Regions from separate parts of the Staphylococcus argenteus genome, predicted to be linked through region 2. Evidence: predicted binding sites of a transcription regulator. Region 2 holds the regulator's gene; the other holds the start of a gene.

What was found. The regulator Rex, encoded in region 2, represses fermentation and respiration genes when NADH is low (regulators of the CRP and FNR family bind a similar motif). The targets are predictions, from matches to a motif close to TTGTGAAATATTTCACAA.
Positions count from the first base shown of each region.
Region 1: the regulator Rex is predicted to act here: its motif matches at 1,715-1,732, upstream of arcA (arginine deiminase).

Region 1 covers NC_016941.1:2,667,140-2,675,779, forward strand. Annotated here, with positions in the region: gene argF (ornithine carbamoyltransferase) at 1-385, opposite strand, end outside; gene arcA (arginine deiminase) at 418-1,653, opposite strand; gene SAMSHR1132_RS13045 (arginine repressor) at 2,001-2,450, opposite strand; gene aur (zinc metalloproteinase aureolysin) at 2,819-4,348, opposite strand; gene isaB (immunodominant staphylococcal antigen IsaB family protein) at 4,782-5,309, opposite strand; gene SAMSHR1132_RS13060 (hypothetical protein) at 5,565-6,014, shown strand; gene SAMSHR1132_RS13065 (BglG family transcription antiterminator) at 6,586-8,460, shown strand; gene SAMSHR1132_RS13070 (fructose-specific PTS transporter subunit EIIC) at 8,537-8,640, shown strand, end outside.
Region 2 covers NC_016941.1:2,031,948-2,040,587, reverse strand. Annotated here, with positions in the region: gene SAMSHR1132_RS09940 (MutS-related protein) at 1-1,061, opposite strand, end outside; gene SAMSHR1132_RS09930 (ABC-F family ATP-binding cassette domain-containing protein) at 1,423-3,351, opposite strand; gene SAMSHR1132_RS09925 (redox-sensing transcriptional repressor Rex) at 3,605-4,240, shown strand; gene SAMSHR1132_RS09920 (YeeE/YedE family protein) at 4,539-5,621, shown strand; gene SAMSHR1132_RS09915 (sulfurtransferase TusA family protein) at 5,696-5,920, shown strand; gene SAMSHR1132_RS09910 (ammonium transporter) at 6,136-7,386, shown strand; gene SAMSHR1132_RS09905 (LacI family DNA-binding transcriptional regulator) at 7,557-8,507, shown strand.

The DNA.
Region 1 (8,640 bases), 640 kb from region 2:
CGCCTGAAAATTTTGCTAAATCTTCCACTGCTTGTTGTGAAAAACCACGGAATTCAATACCATCGAACATTCTTCCTAATACTTTCGCAGTGTCTTCTACAGATTCTTTTTTACCTAACTGAATATCATTTTTCCCTAAAAATTCTGGATGTGCGCCTAAATCAATCGATGCTACTGTAAATGCAGCACGTGTACGAGTAGAATTTTTTTCAAATAATAATGCAATATTTTTACCAGCAAGATAATGGTGCTTAATACCTTTTTTCTTATAATCCTTTAATGTAATCGCAAAATCAATCAAGCCTTCAAATTCAGCTTTCGTATAATCACTTTCTTTTAATAATGATCTACCTTTTAAATCATATGGTTTTTGAATTTCTGTCATAAATTTCACCCTCACTTCTATCATTTACTATGTTAAATATCTTCTCGGTATAGTGGTTGACTCATACATCTTGGGCCACCTCGTCCACGTACCAATTCACTACCAGATATTTCAATAACTTTTATACCTTTTTGTCTTAATAAATCATTTGATACATAATTTCTATCATAAGTCACTACAACGCCTGGTCTAATACATAAAGTGTTTGATCCGTCATTCCACTGTTCTCTTGCGCCATCAATGACATCACCATTTCCAGTTGGAATAAATTGAATATTATTTATGCCTAAAACTTCTTCTAATGTATCTTTTAAGTGGCTAGATTGTTTGATAATAATGTCTTGATTATCTTCATCATATTCAATAATAAATATATTCATATTGCCTTCTGCCTTTAAAATGGCTGAGTGCATTGTAAATTTGTCATAATCTATCATCGTGAATACTGTATCTAAATGCATAAATGTTCGACTTGTCGGAATTTCAATTGCTACTACTTTTTTAAAGGACGCCTCTGGATTTTTGAAAATACGACGCGCTAACTTTTCAATTGCTTGTGCAGATGTACGTTCTGAGACACCAATTGCTAAAACATCTTTAGATAACACAAGCTCATCGCCACCTTCAATGTTGAATGGGCAATCTCTATCTAACCAAACCGGGATGTTTGCATCTTTAAATCTAGGATGGTGTTTCACAATATATTGAATAAAAATAGATTCTCGTCGTCGTGCTCTCCAAAACATCCGGTTGATTGTAATACCATGTCCTATTGACGCTTGTGGATCTCGTGTAAAATATAGATTCGGCATTGGATCTAAATAAAATGGATATTTATCATCCATATATTCAACAAGATGTGTACACTTAGGATCTATTTCTTCTTTACGAACACCAGACATAATTTTATCTACGAGTTCTTGATTTGAGAGTGTCGCAAACAATGCTTTAATTTCTTCTTCGTGACCTAAAATTGTTTTTTTAGACTCTGCTAAAACATCCTCAATAAACTGACTTCTAACTTGAGCATCTTCAATACTTTCAGCAGCTAACTTTTCAAGATAAAGTACTTCTACGCCCTCATCTCTAAGTACCTGTGCAAAATGATCATGCTCTTTTTGAGCAACCTCTAAATAAGGAATATCATCGAATAATAATCCATCTAAATAATCAGGTACAAGATTTTCTAATTCTTTGCCAGGACGCTTAAGCAACACAGTCTTTAAAGTTCCAATTTCGCTATTCACTTTAATTGGTCCATTTGTCATGTCTATTTCCTCCTTTTGACTTTGAATTCAACTAGAGTATAGACAATTTTCAAACGCTTTCATGTGATTATATTCACATAAAGAAAGTCGAAAATTCCATGTCTTTTTGTTATACAATACATAATAATGGATTTTTATGCATAAATAAAGTTATTTTAGCGTTAAATATGCATTTTTTATTCAAAACAAGCCTAAAAAGTATGTTATATAAAGTTTTTTATACAGTCAAATGAATGTCTATGAATTTTTTCTCTTTATAAAAAACATGCGTACACAAGTTAAAATTTAGTAATCAACTTGTGTACGCACAATATGATGTGAATATATTTTGTTTTAATTGAAAATGTTTATCCAAATAACTTTGCATATACATACTTGGCCATCTCATTTGATGACGTTAATATCAATGTTGTATCATTCCCACTAACTGTCCCTAATATCTCTTCAATATTTAATTGATCGATAAAATAGTTAATGCCTTGTGCAAAACCTGGGGATGTTTTGACAATAATGTATGAACCATTGATGATTGAGCTTAGAACCTCATGTTCACAATAGTGTTTAAACTTTTCTTTCATCTCACGCTCGGTTTGATTATTAATTGCTTTATAAACCCACGTTTCACAATCAATCGGTATGCGATATATATTTAGTTCCTTTAAGTCTTTAGCAATTGTTGTAGCGCTGTATCTCACACCAAAATACGCTTCAATATATGATATAATTTGTTCTTTTTTATAAATGTTATGCTTTTTAACTATTGTAGAAACTAATTCTAATCGTTTACTTTTCTTCATTTTGTAAACTCCTTTTGTAGTTAAGTTTCTTGTATTATTAAATAAATTTATGTATGTTTCATTTATAATTTAACACTTTATTTTGCAAAAGATAATAAAAATGTATGTAAATTTTTGTGACAACTTTTAAAACAGCATTTGTATTTTAGATAACATGTTCTTTATTGAAATTGCTTGATTATTGATATTATTAGACTGTCAGGATGTCTTACAGCAGACAAACCTCACACTTACCCTATAAATACAAAAGAGGATGTGTATCAACAAAGAAATTGCTTTTTTGTTAATACCATCCTCTTATATAAGCTGTATTTTAAAATTAAATTATTTATAAGTGTTTAACATTACTTCTTCTTGTTTCTATACTTTTACTCGACGCCTACTTCATTCCATGCTTCATATACTTTTTCAGCTGTTTGCTCGTCATATAAATCTTTAGCTGCTTGATATAGAGCATCTTTACAATCTTTGAAGTTTGAATTACTTGTTAAGTATTCAGTTAAAGCGCGATAATAAATTTGTTCTGATTTTGATTTCCCTATTGATTGAATTACGTTATAAGCTGCTTTATTTGGAATTCCAGAGTTAGTGTGTACACCGCCATTATCTTTTTCAGTGTATACATAATCTTTCATATGAGATGGTTGTCCAAATTGTTCAGGATCTGACATGCTACGTAATGCATCTCCATCTTTTCCTGGTGTATAAACATCTTCACCCATTAAGAAATCTTCATCATCTACAAAGTATCCAAAGACATCTGAAAAACTTTCGTTTAACGCTCCTGATTGATCTTTGTATTCTAAGTTCGCAGTCTCTTGTGTAACACCATGCGTTAACTCATGTGCAACTACATCATTTGCGCCTGATAAATTTGTGAAAGTACGGCCATCGCCATCACCATAAATCATTTTATCGCCAATCCATGCTGCGTTATTTCTATTATCTTGACCACCATAATTATTAACATGTGTTAGTGAAACAATTGGACTACCGTGGTTATCATATGATTCACGACCAAATGTATTTTTATAATAATCATATGTTTGTTTAGCATAATAGTTTGCATCTACACCGGCACGTTGATCATCTTTTACAAAGTTTTCATCTTCATTTGTAATTAATGTCGCTTGACCAGTTTGATCATTAAAACTGTATGCAGATAATTTACCTTGATGCGTTAAATCTTCTAAGCTAAATCCACCTTCAATGCTATTAATATTGATATCTTTAGTGTCTCCAAGTACACCTTTACCTTTACCAGTAGCTGCTGCTTCTTTAACTAAATTTGTTTTTTCAACAACTTCACCTGTTTGAGCATCAATCTTAACTTTCCAGTGTGAAATTTCCGGACTAACTGTAATCAATTCAAGATTGTAAATATATTTATTACTGTCGCCATCAATTTCAACTTTATTTTCTTTGATAACGTCATCTTTAAGGTTTTTAGCCTTATTTTTATCAATTTTGACTGCTTTGAATGCTTTATCAACAGCTTCATCTTTAGTTATTGTTACTTTATTTGTTGGTTTTACTTTTTTCGCATCTGTATCACCATTGATTAAAACAACTTTTCCTGATTTATCTGCATGTACTTTAACTTCTTTGTCAGGTGCATGAACCCCGTCAACACTAGGTTGTAATGTGTAATGCGTGAAACCTTTATTATCTTTTTTTACATCAGTAACAGAGTAATCTTGATAATGATTTTTTACATTTTCAGATTTAGGTAATTCTTTTAAAGCTTTAACCGCGTCACTTTTTTGTGTCACTTCAAAATTAATATCAGAATTAGCCGGTTTGTTATCCTTGTCTGCTGCAACTGCTGTAGGTACTAAAGTGCTCAATAACGTTACTGCTGCCATACTTGTAAATGCATATCTTGAAAATTTCCTCACATTTCATTCCTCCTGATTTTTTAAAAACAGCTTATAAATAAAATATTAATTTAATTTTTCAGAAAAGTAAACAATTATTTCAATTTATTTCTACACTTTTTGTTTGGTGATTTTATTTATTGATTCTTTTCTTTTTTAAAACTGTTTTCTCTAATTAAATTAATTTTTAAAAGTTATACTTAATTATATTTTAAAATTTATTAAGACTTTATTTTTGTGAAATTATTAACAATTACAAAATGGTGCAACGCATACTTAATAAGTGTTCACAATAACTTATGTAACCACTTTAAATATATTGTATCGGATAAACATTTTTTCTTATATTAAGCGATTAAACACGATACAATATTTCTCACGCTTTCTCTTCAAATTAAAAAGACTAGAATGTACTGCTGAGGTAACATCCCAATCTTTATGATAGATTTATATATTATTTACTTGTTTTATAAGGTGTATGTCCAACTGTTACTTCCACCACTCTGTTGTGATCAACGACAAACCATATGCCTAATGACTTTTTATTTGGTTGGTAGTAAAAAATACCACTATTAGAATCTTGTTTGTTATTATTTTCTTTTTGCAATGATTTACCATAAGCTTTTTGAATATCTTTTAAAGATACATCATTTTTGACGATGAATTGTAACTGTCCTGCTTCATTACCATTTGCTGAGACCTCTTTAAAAGTTTGATCATATTTCTCTATTTTCTTTGTCGCATTAGTCTTAGCTAATTTAATACCATTAAACTTCACGTTATCATGTTTAATTGCATTAATAAAATGTTTATCCATAATAAAATTCGCATTATGTCCAATATAACCATTATACGTATAGTATGGTGTTGTTGCTGCCTGTGCCTCATGATTTACTACTGTTTCATTTCCTACGACAGTTGCTCCAATCAATGTACTAAAAGCTAATGTTGTTGCAAGACAAATTTTAGTTGTTTTATTCATATTATCTCTCTTTTCCATGAAAATTTTTCATTTCTCTTACCTTAATTATAACTTGCTTGTTAAATAAAATACTATTAATTATATTTATAAATACATAACAGTTTTGTTATACTTATTTGAAGCATATCAAAATTGCCAAAAATATTAATGTCGTTTGCATTGTAACTTTAAAGTGTACAACGATAACAAATTATCATTAACATGTTTTTTAAATTTCTTGAATTAACAATTTACATTAAAACGGAGGCGTTATATTTGAAAAAGTTTCTTATATCAATCGTAATTATCATATTAATTGCAGCATTAGGATTCGCCATTTATACAGCAGTAAATCATTCTACTTCATCTCATAAAAATGACGCGCAAGATAATAAAACAACACATCAAAAGAAAGACTCTGAATCAACAGATCAAAATAATGCAAATACAGAAAAATCAAACACAAATCAAAATGATAGTAATAGCAATACTGGTAATCAACAGTCTCCACAATCAAATGGACAAAATAATCAAGCAACAGTACCATCAAATATTGCACCTGTCCAACCTAACAAGTCATCATCAAATAGCAATGACTCACACAGTGGTAGTAATCAATCAACAACGAATGGGCAAAATAACAAACAACAAAGTACACCTAATGAGTCAAACAATACCAATCAATCTAACAAACAAGCACCTCAAACGCAGTCTTCCAAAAATTAAATACTTGCATAACAATTCTTCAAGGCAGTGGGATGGAAATGATAAAGGGAGAAATGATAAAGAGCCACTAATGATTTATTATGTAGTGGTTCTTACACATTAGCCACAGCTAATGTGTACTTAAAAATAGGAATACATGAGTAAAACTCATGCATAAGAAATACTAATTTCTATAGAAAAAGTATTTCTTTATGTCGGGGCCCCGCAATTTCTTCCAATATAACATTGTAGTTCTTAGAACTTTTTGAACTGAAATGCTCTTTTCAAAGTAGTTATTGTAAAAATAAAATCTTTGAAGGGAGTTTTATTTATGCCAAAATGCACATTTTAAATTTATGCGTCTAATTAAATAGGTTTTTGAGTATGACTTCTAATATTTCAATGATATGAAAAACGCATTGATTTTTTAATATAAATCCAAACCCGCAACCTTTCATTCCTTCTAAAATATTATTTAAAAAGTTCAGATTAATGTCATTGACGGACATGTGTTGTCTCATGTTTAATAAAATTAATGCCTTTTTATAAGCGCTTACATAATTCATTCTAGAAAAGAGGTGCCACGAGAAAAATGTTAGATAGACAAATGCAAATAATTCATCTTTTCATTAAAAATTCGATGAAAACTTTGAGCTCTGATGAAATTTCTGAGTTTATTAATGTCTCAAATAGAACAGTTCGAAATGACATCCATGTAATCAACAGTAATTTCATGGATAATATCATCATAAGTGTTAAATCTAAAGGTTATTTACTAAACACAACCCATTATACTTTAGACGCCATTAATGAACGCTACAACCACATTCAATCTTATAAAGAAAAAATTATGCTGTCTATGGCGTATCAATTACTTATGCACAATAGAACACATACGATACAGCAACTTGAACAAGACTACCTTCTGTCTAAAACTGTACTTAATGACTATTTCGTAAGAATACAGCAATGGTGTCAAAAATTTAATATAGATTTAGCCATTAAGAAAAAACAAGGTATTATTGTCAATGGAAGCAACAACGATATAACAAATGCCATTATCCATTTAAATCAATTATCAACTGGGCATGGACACGTTGAAGATTTAATTTTAGGTGAATTACCTGAAGCCCATCAACGTATGATTGCACATATCATACAAGAAACACTTGAACAATTTGGCATTGAAACCTCAGAAATTCAGATAAGACAACTGTTGATTCATCTCATTTTAATTATTAAGCGTCAACAACAATTAAATGAAATAGACAGTCTAAATCATGAATCAACATTAATCGCGCAATCTTGTATTAAACAAATCAATAATCGATTAGGTTATAACTTAAGTTCGCAAATAACAAATATGTTTTCCTTCTTTATTGGTTACCATTTTAATAAACTTGATTTAGGTATCGAACGTATTTTTATACAAAGTTATATCGATCGTTTAATCGAGCTTATGCAAAAAAGGATTCATGTACCCTTTAGCGATGATACGATATTACAACAAAATTTATACGACCACTTTAGCAAAGCATACTTACGCATTACACAAAACATTTATTTAAATAATCCTTTAGTTACTGAAATTAAGAAGCTTTATCCATATGTATTCAATACGCTTTTTGAAGCAATAAATAAATTAAACAGTAACACCGATATTGAAATGAATGAAGACGAAATTGCCTTTTTAACAATCCATTTTCAAGCGGCCATTGAACGTCGCACTAAAGCCCAATTGAATGCTGTAATTGTTTGTTACTATGGTTTAGGCGTATCGAATTTTTTAGAAACTAAAATTAATAAATTAACAGATGAACTAACTGTAATTAATACGATTAGATTAGAAAACATATCAAATCATCATTTTGAAAATGTAGACTTGTTAATTACAACTCATGATATACCGAGACATATATTAAATATGCTTCCAACACATATTATAACTATTAAGGTGTCTCCATTATTTTCTGAAGATGATCATCACAAAATTATGCATTTGGTTAAGCAAAAACAAAATCCGATTCAATCACAACATCATATGTCTGCTGTCAATTTCCTTGTAGTGAATACGACTCAATCGTTGCAACATACAGTACAGATTTTCGAGGAAGCGCACAAAATATTACAAGCACACCATGCCATTACAGATGGTTATATCGAGACCGCCTTAGAACGTGAAAAATCATCATCGACTTATATTGGTAATTATATGGCAATACCTCATGGAGACCCTGAAAAAGTATTACAATCACATGTCCTTATTTTTCGTACAAAAGATGTCTTCCCTTGGCGACAACACGACGTTAAACTTATCTTTTTCTTAGCTATTTCACCAAAAGATAATGACTTTACCAAACAAATGATGCAATTAATTGCTAGCTTTGATGAAGATATTGTTAACCATTTATGTAGTTTAGATGATTTCAAGTTAAAGCAGCAACTATTACAATACATGCAAGAATAGTTGCCACTAGTAACGGCAATTATTCTTTTTTTAAATGAAAAGAATGTGCTTACAATAAAAACAAGGAGATGATTTTATGAAAATTGTAGCTATTACCTCATGTCCAAATGGCATTGCACATACATATATGGCTCAAGAAAAACTTGAGCAAGCTGCTAAAGAATTGGGCGTGGATATTAA
Region 2 (8,640 bases):
AACAATATATTTTGTGATAATGAAAAATCATTGGCAATAGCATCTGAAATGAGTGGATGCGTTAATTCAGTGAATTCAATACTATTTTTAGTTTCATCAATACGCGGTTCTGTATAAACATCTAAAGTTCTTCGATACATAGCTAACGAATAGTGGTTATCTAGCTCTGCGATATAGTCAAAACAGTTTTTCAGCTCTTTCATATGTGTTGTGTAGCTTTTTTGAATTGTATGGAATAAAAGATAATCGAGCATGAAAATGAGTTTAACAAGTTTAATTACCATGGCACCAATATCTTCTTCGTTTACTTCAGCTAAAACACTCGTGAGATGACGAGCCGTTCTAAAATGTTTAAAATTGACCTCTGGTTGTGGTGCATGTTTAACTTTTGAAATAGCATAGCCATGTTTTAAAACATTTGATGCATAAAAAATTGATTTTAAGTCATCCTCGTACGTACGCTTTAAAATGGCAGATAAAATGATATTGAATAAACAGCTTAATAAAAATAACAAAATGCCGACTTGCGCATTTATAAAAATAATTGCGAATGTAATGATTGGTAAAAACGGACAAAGCATTAAGAGTGTATGACGTTTTACGGGTGTAATTTGATCAGGAAAAGTTGGGTAAACTGATTTACCTAACAAAGCTAAATGAAAAGTTACATGCTGTCTGAATTCTGCGTTGTCATTAAATAAATTGAGTAATGATTTATTTGTAATTGTTAACATACCACGCAAACAACTGTAAAGTTTCATTTCGCCAATAGCTGTTAAGTTATAGTTCATCTGGTGAAATATCGCAGACATGTTTAAATCTGACCAGGTTTTATCATCAACCAATGTATAGGGCTTGTAGTTAACTTTATAAAGTTGATATTCATAGTCGTAATGTGAATTTGGTCTTATAAAAGTTTCTAGTGGTGAAATCGTTTGCCATAATGTTTCCATAGATTTAAACAATTTTTGACGACTCATATATCGTCCAATAATTCCTACAATTGAAGCAATTAATATTACCGCAACAACAAATATTAAAAACGTTTGATTTGTGCTCATATGTAACTCCTTATATTTTTTGAATTATAATAAATAACCAGTTTAATAATATTATTATTTCATATTTGAGATTAATAAACAAAGTTATTTAAAAAAATGAATGTCAATAGGGAACATGCGTACTTATCAACAAAGTGTTCATAACTTGTGGACAACTGATGTGAATAATGGGTTTTATTGTGGATATTAAGTGGGGAAAGTAAAAATTAATTGTGTATTAGTGTTAATTTACTTGTGGATAACTAGGATAACTTTGTGGATAGCTATTATATCAACATTCTCAATGTGAATAAAAAAATTTGAAATTTGTTAAAAAATAACTCTAACTAATGAGTTTTCATAGTTAGAGTTATGGTTATTTTTATAATTTTTGTTGTAATTCTTCCCAATTCGTCATGGCTTGTTCTAATTTTTGTTCGCTTTCTTCTTTTTCGAGAGCTAATTCATTTGCTTTTTGTGGGTTACTATAAATATCTGGTTGAGTTAATTGTTCATCAATCAAAGCGATAGCAGCTTCTAAAGATTCTATTTCGTTTTCACAATCATTAATTTGTCTTTCTAGTTTTCGCTGTTCACGTCTTTGTTCTTTTTGATTATGATACGATGAATGCTCCGGCGACTTTTCATGTGATTCGTTATAAACAGATTGTTCATTTTGCTGAGCATTTAATGCAGCTGCTTCTTCAATTTTTTCAATATAATATTGGTAATCACCAAGATACATTTTGCCGCCATCTTTGGTTAAATCAAATACTTTATTGGCTAATTGATTTATAAAATAACGATCGTGAGAAACAAATAATATTGTTCCTTCAAAATTTTGAAGTGCTTGTTCTAACATTTCTTTTGAATCGATATCAAGATGATTGGTAGGCTCATCTAAAATGAGGACGTTGTCACGTTGTAACATTAGAAGTGCTAACTGTAATCTTGCTTTTTCGCCACCCGATAAATCGTTGATAATTTTTTTGACATCATCTTGTACGAATAAGAAACGTCCAAGTACTGCACGTATATCTTTTTCATTCATTAAAGGATATTGATCCCATACATAATCTAAAATGGATTTATTAGATTTAAATTCAGCTTGCTTTTGGTCATAATAACCAATTTGCAAATTTGCTCCAAAAGTAATATTGCCACCAAGTGCTTGTTGTTCATTAGCGATTGTTTTAATCAATGTTGATTTTCCAATACCGTTAGGCCCGATAATAGCAATATGGTCACCTTTTGAAACTTCAATGTTAATAGGTTGGGTAATAGGTGTTTGGTAACCAATTTCTAAATGTTTAATGTGCATGACATCGTTGCCTGTATTACGGTCAAAGCCGAATTGTATATTCGCACTTTTAGCATCTAACATTGGTTTATCAATACGTTCCATTTTTTCTAAAATTTTACGTCTACTTTTTGCCATGCCACTAGTGGAGGCACGTGTAATATTCTTCTCAACAAATGTTTCTAAACGTTTAATTTCTTCTTGTTGATTTTCATATTCTTGCATCCGCTTTTCATAATATAAATCACGTTGCTTAATAAATTGATCATAGTTACCAACATAGCGTTTGACGTCACCCAAGGCTACATCATAAATTTGAGTTACAATTTTATCTAAAAAGTAACGATCGTGACTGATAATTACGATTGCACCTTTAAAATAACGTAAATAATCTTCAAGCCACTTAGTTGTTTCTAAGTCTAAATGGTTAGTAGGCTCATCTAAAAGTAATAAATCAGGTTCATTTAATAACATTTGAGCTAATGAAAGGCGTGTTTTTTGACCACCACTAAAGTTATTTATGGGTTTATTAAAATCGTTTTCAGTGAAATTTAAACCATGCAACACAGTTTTAATTTTACTCTCGTATTGATACCCATCTAATTGTTCAAATTGATTTGATAAAGATTCATATCGTGACATATGAGCTTTATATGAATCGCTATCATAATCATCTGCATGTTTAGCTAACCAATCGGTTTCTTCTTTAATTAATGCTTCCATGTTTTTAATATGTTCAAATGGTTTGGACATTTCTTCAAAAACCGTTGCGTTAGAGTTGAGTGTCATTTGTTGAGTTAAATAGCCAAGCTTTAGGTTTTTGATTTTGGACATATTTCCTGAATCGTAGTTTTCTACACCAGCTATAATTTTCATTAATGTTGATTTACCGGCACCATTTCTTCCTACTATACCTATACGTTCTCCTGTTTTTACTTCAAAATCAACATCAGTAAATATATCTTCACCATCGAACGATTTTGATATATGATTAAGTTGTAAAAGTATCATTCGATCTTCACCTTTCGTATTTCGTCAATTAGTTTTAGTTTACGATTTCAATCGTAATCATTACATTAATAACCATTTTACAGTATAAAACGCCGTCATGAAACTAAGATATTTATTTTTAAAATTCAATAATGTATAATATTTAAGTATTCATTGTAATCAATTATTTGTTTTTTAATAATCTAACAACTACGCTCTAACTCGTTTGAATACATAGATATAATTCATTCAAACACGAAGGAGGAAATAGCGAATGAGTGACCAAGTTAAAATTCCTCGAGCAACTTTAAAACGTTTACCGTTATATTATAGATTTGTGAGTTCATTAAAATCTAAAGGTATAGATCGTGTAAATTCAAAAGCGATTAGCGATGCGTTACAAATTGACTCGGCAACAATTCGTCGTGATTTTTCATATTTTGGCGAATTAGGTAAAAAAGGGTACGGATATAATATAGATAGTTTATTAGATTTCTTTAAATCTGAACTTAGCGAAAGTGATATGATAAAAATCGCAATTGTCGGAGTCGGGAACCTAGGGAAAGCATTACTCACATATAACTTTTCAATTCATGACGATATGACTATTACTGAAGCATTTGATATTAAAGAAGATATTATTGGCCAAAAAATAGGGAATGTTATTGTAAAAGATAATAATGAATTAATAGCGACATTGAAGAAAGAAGAAATCGATGTTGTGATCTTAACGACACCAGAGAGAGTAGCTCAAAAAATAGCAGATGAACTTGTTCAAGCTGGTGTAAAAGGGATATTAAACTTTACGCCTGGCAGAATAAATACACCTTCAGATGTGCAAGTACATCAAATCGACTTAGGTATAGAATTACAGTCATTACTATTCTTTATGAAAAATTACAGTGAATAAATGTGATGTAGCTTTAAAGATTAACCTTGTTATATCTTAAATTATTTTTAAAGTCTGGGACAAAGTCTCAGGCTTTTTCTTATTGAATCTGAAATTTTAGTGGTAAATTAATGTATTGTTATGTCTTAATACAAGAAAATAATCATGTAAATTTATTGTTAAACAATCAACACAATCACTATTGGTTACAGATAGATAATATTCTATTGTATAGCAAAAATATTGTGTATAAGGTTGAAAATGAGGAAATCATCGCCTATAATACATACTAAACTTATCGGAAATAGGTGGTATTATAATGGTTTGGATGATTGTTAGTGGTTTATTAGTCGGGGGACTTTTAGGATTTGTTATGCAACGTACAAGATTTTGTTTAACAGGTGGTTTTCGTGATATGTACGTGCAAAAGAATAATAAAATGTTTTACGCATTATTAATAGCTATTACTATTCAAAGTGTCGGACTTTTAATTTTGACGGCAACTGGCGTTTTACAAATTCCTACACACAGTTTTCCTATATTAGGAACGATTATCGGCTCATTTATTTTTGGGATTGGAATTGTGCTAGCAGGCGGGTGTGCAACTGGTACATGGTATCGTGCCGGTGAAGGTTTGATAGGAAGTTGGATTGCTTTAATTTTGTATGCTATTACTGCTGCGATAACTAAGACAGGAATTTTGAAACCAGTAATGTATCAAATTAATCAATCAACGAATGTGAATAGTGATATATCTCAAACGACTGGAATACCTTTTTGGGTGTTAGTAGCAGCATTATCTATCATAACTACTGTACTTGTAGTTAGAACACTTAATAATAAAAAATCAAAAGTAGCAATTCCTAAATTGAAGCAGCGATATAGAGGTATCAGACATTATCTTTTCGAAAAGCGATATCATCCATTTATAGCTGCAATCGCAATAGGACTTATTGCTTTATTAGCATGGCCAATGAGTACATCGACTGGTAGGAATGCAGGGCTTGGAATTACAACGCCATCAGCAAATTTAGTCCATTTTTTAATTACCGGCGAAACAAAATTTATTGACTGGGGTGTCCTATTAGTTTTAGGGATATTTTTAGGTTCTTACATTGCAGCTAAAGGATCAAAAGAATTTAAATGGCGTTTGCCTGATAAGTTGACGATTCGTAACAGCGCTATAGGTGGTATATGTATGGGCTTCGGTGCTTCAGTAGCAGGGGGATGTTCCATAGGTAATGGTCTAGTTGAAACTGCCATGATGACTTGGCAAGGATGGATTGCACTAGCAGCGATGATTGCTGGCGTATGGACAATCAGTCATTTTATGTTTGTTCGTCCAATGAAGAAAGTTCAACAACAAGTTGATAAGGCGCAACAACAAACACAACTAGTATAAATGTGAGGAATTTCAAGAACAGGAAAGTAGGAAAAATCCATTTAATAATTTAATTGAAAAGAGGAGTGTTAATTATGATATATGAATTAGGTACAGTAGGTATGGTGTGTCCATTTCCATTGATTGAAGCACAAAAGAAAATGGCGACATTATCATCTGGAGATGAATTGAAAATTGATTTTGACTGTACACAAGCGACTGAAGCTATACCGAATTGGGCAGCAGAAAATGGATATCCCGTAACTAGTTTCGAACAAGTTGACAATGCTTCTTGGACGATTACAGTTCAAAAAGTATAACGATATTTATTGTTGCTAACACAAACATTAAAAAGGCTATTTTCTCTATATTAAAAGTGAGAAAATAGCCTTTTTATTATGGAAATATCAGGAATAAGTAAGTGTTAACAAAAAAAGGTTGTGTCATATTTTATTTCAATAGATGTCATATAATCTTACGCATTTTTGCATTTTATAAATTATCAGATTATTATGAAAACAAGGGAGTGGTAAGTATGAATCTTAACGACACAATATTTATGTTTTTATGTACATTATTAGTTTGGTTAATGACGCCAGGATTAAGTTTGTTTTATGGCGGATTAGTTCAATCTAAAAATGCACTTAATACTGTTATGCAAAGTATGGCAGCAATTGTTCTAGTAACATTTGTTTGGATAACAGTTGGTTTTACTATTAGTTTTGGAGATGGGAGCCTATGGTTTGGAAATTGGCAATATACACTTCTTAATCATGTAGGTTTTGCTACACAAGAAGATATAAGTCCACATATACCACTGGCATTATTTATGTTATTTCAAATGATGTTTTGTACGATTGCAATCTCAATTTTATCAGGTTCAATCGCTGAAAAAATGAAATTTATCCCGTATCTATTATTTGTAGTTATTTGGACAGCACTTGTTTATAGCCCGGTAGCACACTGGGTATGGGGTGGCGGTTGGATCAATAAACTTGGCGTATTAGATTTCGCTGGTGGTACAGTCGTTCATATTACATCAGGTGTTTCAGGTTTGGTACTGGCAATTATGATTGGAAAAGGTAACAAACAATCTGAATCTACACCTCATAATTTAATTATTACCTTAATTGGTGGTATTTTTGTGTGGATTGGATGGTACGGATTTAATGTAGGTAGTGCATTTACATTTGATCAAATTGCAATGCTAGCATTTACAAACACAGTTATTGCTGCAAGCGCAGGTGCTATAGGTTGGTTAATTTTAGAATATATTTTCAAAAAGACTACAAGTTTACTTGGGCTATTACTAGGTGCACTGGCTGGTCTTGTTGTCATTACGCCTGCAGCTGGATATGTAACATATCTTAGTGCAACAATTATGGCATTAATTGGTGGTATTTGTTGTTATATCGTCATTAATTATATAAAAGTGAAACTAAAATATCATGATGCGTTAGATGCATTTGGTATTCATGGTGTAGGTGGTATTATTGGTGCAGTATTAACAGCATTTTTCCAAAGTAAAAAAGCAAATCCGGATATTGATAATGGATTTATTTATACAGGTGATGTTCATATTATGTTAGTGCAAATACTTTGTGTTACAGCAGTAGTAATTTTTAGCGTAGTTATGACATTTATTATTGCGAAGGTAATTAAATTGATTACGCCGTTGTCTGTGACAGAGCAAGAAACAAATATAGGATTAGATAAAATTGTGCATGGTGAGCATGCTTATTTTGAAGGCGAGCTAAATAGGTTTAATAAACATATTCGATATTAAATTAAAAATACATAGAAAATAAATTGTCCTGACATCTGTTTAGAAAAATGATGTTAGGACATTTTCTGTTTTGTTAAATATTTTTTAGAAAGGAGATGAAATGTTATTTGAAGCGGTTACATATATGCTAAAATAAACTAAGCGTCATAAATAATGATAGGTGAGTAATTATGAAAAATATATCCGATATTGCCAAATTAGCAGGTGTTTCAAAAAGTACAGTATCTAGGTTTTTAAATAATGGATCTGTCAGTAAAAAAACAAGTGAAAAATTAACAAAAATTATCGCTGAGCATGACTATCAACCGAATCAGTTTGCACAAAGTTTAAGAGCCCGACAAACACATCTTATTGGCGCAATCATACCGAGAATGAATTCATACGCTGTAGATGAGACAATCAAAGGGTTAGCAAAACAATGTGAAAAATATGGATCTCAGTTAATCTTAAATTATACTGGACTAAACATTGAAGCAGAAATCCAAGCACTTGAAACATTAGCACGTAGTAAAGTAGATGGCATTGTTTTAATGGCTACAGATATTACTAATAAGCATATTGAAGTTATAAATAAAATGAAAGTTCCAACGGTTATTGTTGGACAACAGCATGAACAGCTTCATAGTATTGTGCATGATGATTACAAAGCAGGGCAAATCATTGGTGAATGGATTGGGCAACAAGATTATCGACAAGTTGAAGTATTTAGTGTAAGTGAAAAAGATATTGCAGTCGGTATACATAGAAAACGTGGTTTACTTGATCAATTAGCTAAATATCAAATTACACCTAATGTACATGAAACAAATTTCACATATAAGGATGCACAACAAGATGTTGCTCAAGTATTAAAGAATGTAAATCAAGTAGATGCAATTGTTGGTGCGACGGATACGATTGCGTTAGCAGCTTATAAATATTATTCTGGGAAAGAAGATGCCATGAAACCGAAACAAATTTATGGTTTTGGTGGAGACCCTATGACTCAGTTAGTATCTCCGACGATTAAAACAATTCATTACAACTACTATGAAGCGGGTCAATGCGCAATGGAAGAAATTCAACAAATGCTAAAAAATAAAGATATGCCATATAGCGTCACTGTAGATGTTAGCATTTAGACGCTGTATTTTTTAAAATAAGGGTGGAACCGATACCACAAAGTATGAAATATTATAGCGCAATAATTAAAGAACGTAAGTAAAATTTGCTATAATAGAATATAAATTGTTAGCATCATAAATGTTAAAGGAG